2 regions of the Mesorhizobium sp. P5_C1 genome follow, and region 1 is predicted to be linked to the other one. Evidence: predicted binding sites of a transcription regulator. Region 1 holds the regulator's gene; the other holds the start of a gene.
What was found. Region 1 encodes HrcA, which represses chaperone genes, less so after heat shock. Its sites were predicted from a motif close to GTTAGCACTCNCNNNNNGNGAGTGCTAAC; they were not measured.
Positions count from the first base shown of each region.

Region 2: groES (co-chaperone GroES) is a predicted target of HrcA. The motif match lies at 2,223-2,251, and genes of this name have one in related genera.

Region 1 is NZ_JBFULQ010000007.1:5,602-10,115, reverse strand. Features, by position in the region: gene ACXJ7R_RS01555 (VOC family protein) at 1-227, opposite strand, end outside; gene rph (ribonuclease PH) at 425-1,141, opposite strand; gene hrcA (heat-inducible transcriptional repressor HrcA) at 1,322-2,407, shown strand; gene ACXJ7R_RS01540 (hypothetical protein) at 2,431-2,628, shown strand; gene ACXJ7R_RS01535 (PQQ-dependent sugar dehydrogenase) at 2,721-4,091, shown strand; gene ACXJ7R_RS01530 (LysE family translocator) at 4,205-4,514, shown strand, end outside.
Region 2 is NZ_JBFULQ010000024.1:12,330-16,843, reverse strand. Features, by position in the region: gene ACXJ7R_RS03905 (D-arabinono-1,4-lactone oxidase) at 1-191, opposite strand, end outside; gene ACXJ7R_RS03900 (MFS transporter) at 201-1,388, opposite strand; gene ACXJ7R_RS03895 (TetR/AcrR family transcriptional regulator) at 1,513-2,139, shown strand; gene groES (co-chaperone GroES) at 2,313-2,609, shown strand; gene groL (chaperonin GroEL) at 2,672-4,327, shown strand; gene ACXJ7R_RS03880 (TetR/AcrR family transcriptional regulator) at 4,498-4,514, opposite strand, start outside.

The DNA.
Region 1 (4,514 bases):
CCGACTGCGCCGTGCGGCGGCACTTTCAGCCTCGCGTCGGGCGCCGGCGGCACTTTCGTCGCCTCGGCGTTGAAGATGAGCAACACGCCGGGTCCGCAGCGGAAGAAGAGGTGCCTGCCGTCAACCTTGCCGAGCAGGTCGAGCCCGAGGACGCCGGTGTAGAACTTCTCAGCAGAGTCAAGGTCGGTGACGTAGAGAGCCGATTCCAGAATGGCGGAGGGAATCACGAGGCACCCCCCTCTGCCCTACCGGGCATCTCCCCCGCAACGGGGGAGATTGGAAGCGTCAACGCCGGCTCACAGCTTGCAACGTTGGTGGTTGGCGAAACCAAGGACCACAGCCGATCTCCCCCCTTGCGGGGGAGATGGCCGGCAGGCCGGAGGGGGGTGGGAAGGATCGCCAACCTCATCAATACAAACCAGGCCTAAACCACCGCCATCTGCTGCAGGCTGACCAGGCGCTGGATGCCTTTCTTGGCCAGGCCCATCAGGTCGGCGAACTGGTCCTCGGAAAAGGGCTCGCCCTCGGCGGTGCCCTGGATCTCGACGATGCCGCCCTTGCCGGTCATGACGAAATTGGCGTCGGTGCCGGCCGAGGAATCTTCGAGATAATCGAGGTCGATGACCGGSTGGCCGTCATGGATGCCGCAGGAAATCGCCGCGACATGGTCCTTGAGCACCTTGGCGACGCTGGCCATCTGGCGGGCTTCCATCCAGCGCAGACAATCATACAGCGCCACCCAGCCGCCGGTGATCGAGGCCGTGCGGGTGCCGCCATCGGCCTGGATGACGTCGCAGTCGACGGTGATCTGCTGCTCGCCCAGCGCCTGCAGGTCGACCACGGCGCGCAAGGAGCGGCCGATCAGCCGCTGTATTTCCAGCGTGCGGCCGCCCTGCTTACCGGCGGAAGCCTCGCGGCGCATGCGCTCGCCCGTCGAGCGCGGCAGCATGCCGTATTCCGCCGTGACCCAGCCCTTGCCGGAATTGCGCATCCAGCCCGGCACCTTCTCCTCGAGGCTGGCGGTGCACAGGACATGGGTGTCGCCGAACTTCACCAGGCATGAGCCTTCGGCATGCTTGGAGACGCCGCGCTCAAAGGAGATGGCGCGCATTTCGTCGAATTGGCGTTTGGAGGGGCGCATTCAGGCTTCTTTCCCGTCATTTTTCGGATTCTTGGCCGGCTTGTAACCACATGGGGCGCGTGGCGCAAAGGAAAATGGCCGGTGATCTGACTTCAGACACCCGGGTGATCTGACTTCAGACACCTGGGTTGCGCGGACCATGGTGAAGTCTATATCCTTGGGCCGGAGGTTTTTGGCGCAATGACCAAGGCAGTTGCCGAACCCAGTCTGCTGTCGCCTGCGCTGCAGTCGCTCGACATGCGTTCGCGCGACATCTTCCGGCGCATCGTCGATTCCTACCTGAAGGACGGCGAACCCGTGGGATCACGCAGCCTGTCGCGCATCCTGCCGTCCTCACTGTCGCCCGCCACCATCCGCAACGTGATGAGCGACCTCGAGCATCTCGGCCTGATCTATGCCCCCCACATTTCCGCCGGCCGGTTGCCGACGCAGGCCGGCCTGCGCTTCTTCGTCGATGCCTTCATGGAACTCGGCGACCTCTCCGACGAGGAGCGCCGCACCATCGAGGCGCAGGTGCGCGCGTCCGGCTCGGGTGCGACGCTGGAACACATGCTGACCGAGGCCAGCCAGATGCTGTCGGGCATGTCGCGAGGCGCCGGCCTGGTGCTGGCCGCCAAGAACGAGGTGGCACTGAAGCACATCGAATTCATCCAGCTCGAGCCGACCAAGGCGCTGGCGGTGCTGGTGTCGCAAAACGGCGACGTCGAAAACCGCGTCGTCGAGTTGCCGGCCGGCATCACCGTCTCGCAGTTGCATGAAGCCTCGAATTTCCTCAACGCCCATATTCGCGGCCGCACGCTGGCCGAGGCGCGGATCGAGATTGCCCGCATCAAGGAGGAGACCAGGGCCGCGCTCGACACGCTGTCGCAAGACTTGGTCGAGAAGGGGCTGGCGGTGTGGGCCGGCGCCGAGAGCGGCCTGCCGGCGCGGCTCATCGTGCGTGGCCGCGCCAACCTGCTCGAAAACGTCACCGCCCAGGCCGACATCGAACTGTTGCGTCACCTGTTCGAGGACATGGAGACGCAGGATGGGCTGATCCAGCTGCTTGACCTGGCCGAACAGGGATCGGGCGTGCGCATCTTCATCGGTTCGGAAAACAAGCTGTTTTCGCTGTCGGGCTCGTCGCTGGTCGTCGCGCCCTATCGCGACAAGGACGCCCGCGTCGTCGGCGCACTCGGCGTCATCGGCCCGACCCGGCTCAACTATGCCCGCATCGTGCCAATGGTCGACTATACGGCGCAGCTGATTTCCCGCATGCTGCGTTGAACTGGGTAACCGAGGAGACGACGATGGCGCTCGAAGAATTCAAGGCCCGGATCAGTCTGTTGCTCGAAGAAATGGTCAACCAGCCGGAGGACCAGCACGAAATCCAGGAGCAGTTGCGCGAGAAACTGCAGGAAATGCGCGCCATGGGCCTGCCGCTGCCGGCCGATCTCGTCGCGCTGGAAAAGCGCCTCGACGACGATTTCTACGCCGCCGGCACCTGAGGCTGGAGACCGTTTCACCTCAACTCATCATGTGAGGCGGAACCGAGGAACAAACAGGCCGTTGATTCCTTCGCGACAAGGTGGAGGACGAAATGATCCGATTGGCCGGGCTGGCGTTTCCTGCCGCACTGTTTCTCACGACGGCTGCATTGGCCCAGCAAGCGGAGCAGCCAGTACTGAGGGGTGCCGCCGCCTTCGGCGACTGGCGTGCCGACAGGCCTGGGGTGCGCCGCCTGATCAAGCCGCAAGACCTGCCTAGGCCTTATGTCACCAAATCCGCCTCGAACGGCGCCGGCCTCGCCGACCGGCCGGCGGACGCCGAGCTGAAATTGCCGCCGGGCTTTTCGGCCGAGCTGATGGCGTCGGGCATCGACAATCCGCGCGTCGTGCGCACCGCGCCAAATGGCGACCTGTTCGTCGCCGACAGCGAAGCCAACCAGATCCGCGTCTATCGCCTTGCCGAGGGCAGCGCGAAGCCGGCGAAGGACGGCATATTTGCCGGCGATCTCAACCAGCCCTACGGCATCGCCTTCTACCCGCCGGGCAAGGACCCGCAATGGGTTTATGTCGCCAACAGCGACAGCATCGTGCGCTTTGCCTATCGCGATGGTGACCTGAAGGCGGCCAGTGATCCGGAAACCATCGTCGAAAACATCCCTGCCAATCATCACTGGACCCGCGACATCGTCTTCTCGCCGGACGGCAAGACGCTCTATCTGTCGGTCGGCTCGGGATCGAACGTCGCCGAGAACATGGCAAAGGAGCCGGATGGCGGCCTCGACGCCTGGACGAAGTCGCAGCCGCTGGGTGCTGCTTGGGGGTCCGAGGACGGCCGTGCCGACGTGCTGGCCTTCGACCCCGACGGCAAGAATGGCCGCATCGTCGCCACCGGCTTGCGCAACTGTTCGGGCATGACGGTCCAGCCGGCGACCGGGGCGCTGTGGTGCGTCGTCAACGAGCGCGATGCACTCGGCGACAATGTGCCGTCCGAATATGCGACTGTGGTCAAGGACGGCGCTTTCTATGGCTGGCCCTGGTATTACATCGGCAACAACGAGGATCCACGCCACAAGGGCGAGCGCCCCGATCTTGCCGGCAAGGCGACCATTCCCGATGTGCTGATGCAGGCGCACTCGGCGCCGCTCAACATCGCCTTCTACGACAGAAAGGACTTGGCCCTCGGTTCCGGCTTTCCGGCCGAATACAAAGGCGATGCCTTCGTCGCCTTGCACGGTTCATGGAATCGCGGCAACCGAACCGGGTACAAGGTGGTGAGGTTGCTGTTCAAGGACGGCAAGCCGACCGGCGAGTACGAGGACTTCATCACCGGCTTCGTCGTCTCCAACGGCGAGGTGTGGGGACGACCGGTCGGCGTCGCGGTGGCCCGGGACGGCGCGCTGATCGTGACCGAGGACGGCAACGGAACCATCTGGCGCGTCACCTATAGTGGCGGCCGTTCCTGACAGCATGGTCGCACGCCGACGTGGTGCAATCGAATCCGGCTTCAGCCAATTCCCGCATGGCTGACCTTGTGTCATAGGTCGTCGGTGCAACAGCGTCGCGCAAGGCCGCAACCATGACCGTTACCGGCTTCCTCGCCTACAGTGCCGCCCTCGGCATCGCCGCCGCCATTCCCGGCCCCGGCGTCACCGCGCTCGTCGCGCGGGCGCTCGGCTCAGGCTTCCGTTCGTCGCTGGCCATGTCCTTTGGCCTGATGCTTGGCGATCTCACCTATCTGACCGCCGTGGTGCTGGGCCTCGCCTTCGTCGCGCAGACCTTCGGCATGGTGTTTCTCGCCATCAAATGGCTTGGCGTCGCCTACCTCGCCTTCCTCGGCTGGCGCTTCTGGACCAGCGGCATCACGCCCGAAACGGTCGAGGCGAAGA
Region 2 (4,514 bases), on a different contig from region 1:
AGTCTCTCCAAGGACAGGATCGTGCCCTCGGATTTTACCAGCGGCGTAAAGGAATGGCCGGCTCCGACGACGCGGACCGGACCGGGTGCGGTGCGAACGAGATCACCGAGTTCGCCGGCGTCAGTTGGGGTGGCAATCAGCTGCGGTTCAGCGCTGACGTAGCCGGACCAGTTGCTCCAGGTGTTCGACATGTTGCCTCCTCAGGCAACGGCGCGGCGACGCCGCGACACGAGGATGAACAGGCCGAGCAGCGCCGCGCTGGCAATGGCGCTGGTGGCGGCGAATTCCGGCACCGGGCGAAAATCCTTGCCGTCGATGAGCAGCGACGCCGCGACCGGCCCTATCGCCAGGCCAAAAAGCTGCGCCGCCGGCACCAGCAGCACGGCGGTGCGCGTCTCATCGGCGGTGATCGCCAGCCGGATCTGGTAAGGCACGATGAACAAGAGGATGAAGCCCATGATCAAGGCGGCAACCCAGAATGTGATGAGGTCAGGTCCGCTGGCGAGGACCAGGGAGCTGACAAACGCGACGGCACCGATCGCCGCAATGGCAAGGCGGTAGTCGATGCGCGCCTCGAACACGGTCGCCGTCATCGCACCCAGGACCTGAACCGCGAGGCTGGCCGAGACGATCAGGCCAACGGTGCGGCCATCGATGCCGTATTGTGCGCCAAGCGGCTCCAGAAAGGCCCACACCGCGCCGAAGAACATGAAGTAGCAGAAGACCGACAGCAGGGCGGTCATCGAAGGGACCGTCAGCACATTGGCCAGATTCTCTTCCTTGGGCAGATCGGCATAGTCAGTGGGAACGGTGAAGGCGACCGCCAGCGAGGCAACGCAGACGATGGCGAGAACGATGAAGCCGCCCGCCGACCCGGCTGCCGGGATGACATAGAGCGCCAGCAGCAGGGCAAGCGCGCATTGCGCCAGCGTTTGCATGGTGACGAAATAGCCACCGATGCGCTCGGCCCGCCGTGAGCGGGCAATGAGTTCGGTGGCGACCGCCACCAGGCCGCCCTCGGCCAGCCCGGCCAGGGCGCGAACCGCAATCAGCATGTTGGCGCCGGCGGCATAGGCCGTCCAAACATTCGCCATCGCCAGCAGGAGCAGAAGGGCCGCACTTTTCCAGCGCATGTTGTGGGCCGAAAGCAGCATCGCCACGATTGCCGAGCCGATAGCAATGGCGATCATCTCGGCGGTGGCGACCAGCGCCAGCTCATCGCCGCTGACATGGCCCTCGGTGAAAAGGGCGCCGAGCAGCACCGGCTGCAGTCCGAGGATGAGCAGGCCGACCGAACCGATCCACAGCGCCGAGGCAAGCTGCCGGCCGGTCGGATTGCCGACCAGCCAGTCGCCGCTTCCGGTGTGCCCGGTATCTGTCGAAGTCAAAGGCGTCTCCCAACGTCCTTGCCGTGCGGCAAAAAAACTGACAACCTGTCAGCATTTCAGAAACTGATACTTGATCATATTTTTTGTCAATCAGAATTTGGAAACTCGTGCGAAAGACCCGTGCATGATGGAAGCAACGCGAACGGCCACCGAACCCAGGCGCAAACCCAAGCAGGAGCGCAGCCGCGAGCGCATTGACGCGATCCTGTCGACAACCATGCGGCTGATCGGCGAAAAGGGCATCGACGCCGTGACAATGAAGGAGGTCGGCATGCTGGCGGGCGGACCGATCGCCACCGTCTACCATTACTTCCCCAACAAGTCGGCGATCCTGGCAATGCTCTACGAGCGGTTTTCCGAGGTCAGCCGCACGCGGCTGACAGCGATCATCAGCGACATCCGCGAGGCCAAGGACGTGATCGTGGCGGCCGACCGGCTGCTTGACGACTATCACAGCCGTGTCGCCGGCGATCCGGCCATCCAGGATTTGCAGAACGCCATCCAAGCCGACAAGGCGCTCAAGAATCTCGACATCGCCGAAACCCGGCATCAAGCCAAGATGTTCTGCGACCGCGTCAGTCCCCTGCTCGCCCCCGAGAAGCGCGAGCAGTTCGAACGCATCGTTCTGCTGATCTTCCAGCTAGCCGGTGGTGTGGTGCGCCTGGCACTTGCCGAGGGCGAAGCGGAAAGTCGGCAAACCATCGAGGATTACCGGTCGATCATCCACACTCAGTTGCGGCTCTTTCTCTAGCCGCCGCCTCATGCGAATTTCGCGTGTTTCGACAGCGTGTCGCGCCTTGACTCTGGCAGGCCGGCGGCCTATTTCAGCGCCACGTTAGCACTCGCCATTGGTGAGTGCTAACCATATGTCCGGCGTCGCCGGACGGAGGAACTGTTCTCACCGTTCTCATCGAGGAAGAAAAAATGGCAAAGTCGAAGTTCCGCCCGCTTCATGACCGCGTGGTCGTTCGCCGGGTCGAATCCGAATCCAAGACCGCCGGCGGGATCATCATCCCCGATACGGCAAAGGAAAAGCCGCAGGAAGGCGAGATCATCGCTGTCGGCTCCGGCGCTCGTGACGAAGCCGGCAAGCTTGTCCCGCTGGACGTCAAGGCCGGCGACCGCATCCTGTTCGGCAAGTGGTCGGGCACCGAAGTCAAGCTCAATGGCGAAGACCTTCTGATCATGAAGGAATCCGACATCATGGGCATCATCGGCTGATATCAGCACTTTCCGTCAACTGAATTCCCGGGCTCAATCCAAGCCCTTGCCAGGAGTTAAAAATGGCTGCCAAAGACGTAAAATTCTCCCGTGATGCCCGCGAGCGCATGCTGCGCGGCGTCAACATCCTCGCCGACGCGGTGAAGGTCACTCTCGGCCCCAAGGGCCGCAACGTCGTCATCGACAAGTCGTTCGGCGCCCCGCGCATCACTAAGGACGGCGTCACCGTCGCCAAGGAAATCGAGCTCGAGGACAAGTTCGAAAACATGGGCGCGCAGATGGTCCGCGAAGTTGCTTCGAAGACCAACGACATCGCCGGCGACGGCACCACGACCGCGACCGTTCTGGCGCAGTCGATCGTCCAGGAAGGCCACAAGTCGGTTGCCGCCGGCATGAACCCGATGGACCTGAAGCGCGGCATCGATCTGGCCGTGACCGAAGTCGTCGCGGCGCTCGGCAAGGCTGCCAAGAAGATCAAGACCTCCGAGGAAGTTGCTCAGGTCGGCACGATCTCGGCCAATGGCGACGAGTCGGTCGGCAAGATGATCGCGGAAGCGATGCAGAAGGTCGGCAACGAGGGCGTCATCACGGTCGAGGAAGCCAAGACCGCCGAGACCGAACTCGAAGTCGTCGAAGGCATGCAGTTCGACCGCGGCTACCTCAGCCCCTACTTCGTCACCAACGCCGACAAGATGGTTGCCGAGCTCGAGGACGTCTACATCCTCCTGCACGAGAAGAAGCTCTCCAACCTTCAGGCCATGCTGCCGGTTCTCGAAGCCGTCGTGCAGACCTCGAAGCCACTGCTCATCATCTCGGAAGACGTCGAAGGCGAGGCTCTGGCCACGCTGGTCGTCAACAAGCTGCGTGGCGGCCTGAAGATCGCCGCCGTCAAGGCGCCGGGCTTCGGTGATCGCCGCAAGGCCATGCTGGAAGACATCGCCATCCTCACCGGTGGCCAGGTCATTTCGGAAGACCTCGGCATCAAGCTCGAGAACGTCGGCCTCAACATGCTCGGCCGCGCCAAGAAGGTGTCGATCTCCAAGGAGAACACCACCATCGTCGACGGCGCCGGCAAGAAGGCCGAGATCCAGGGCCGCGTCGCCCAGATCAAGCAGCAGATCGAAGAGACCACCTCGGACTACGACAAGGAGAAGCTGCAGGAACGTCTCGCGAAGCTCGCGGGCGGCGTTGCGGTGATCCGCGTCGGCGGTGCGACGGAAGTCGAAGTCAAGGAAAAGAAGGATCGCGTCGATGACGCCCTCAACGCGACCCGCGCGGCCGTGGAAGAAGGCATCGTTGCAGGCGGCGGCGTCGCCCTGCTGCGCGCTTCGGCCAACATCAAGGCCACCGGCGCCAATGCCGACCAGGCCGCTGGCATCAACATCGTTCGTCGTGCACTGCAGGCTCCGGCCCGCCAGATCGCGGCCAACGCCGGTGCGGAAGCATCGATCGTTGCCGGCAAGATCCTCGAGAACAAGGGCGCGACCTTCGGCTACAACGCCCAGACCGGCGAGTATGGCGACATGATCGCCATGGGTATCGTCGATCCGGTCAAGGTCGTGCGTACGGCTCTCCAGGACGCGGCCTCGGTCGCCGGCCTGCTCGTCACCACCGAAGCCATGATCGCGGAGGCTCCGAAGAAGGAGTCGGCTGGCGGCGGCATGCCTGGCGGCATGGGCGGCGGCGGCATGGGCGGCATGGGCGGCATGGACTTCTAAGAAGTCCATAAAGCACGCCCATGAATCCAAGTTGCTCAAGCCCGCAAGCGGGCTTGAGTGGCGGCATGGACTTCTAATCCAGCCCCTATCAACCTTCAGATACGGAAAGGGCGCCGAAAGGCGCCCTTTCTGTTTGCGTGTACCTTAAATCGTCGCGCCTTGACCGGCCCTCAGACCGCGGCATCCG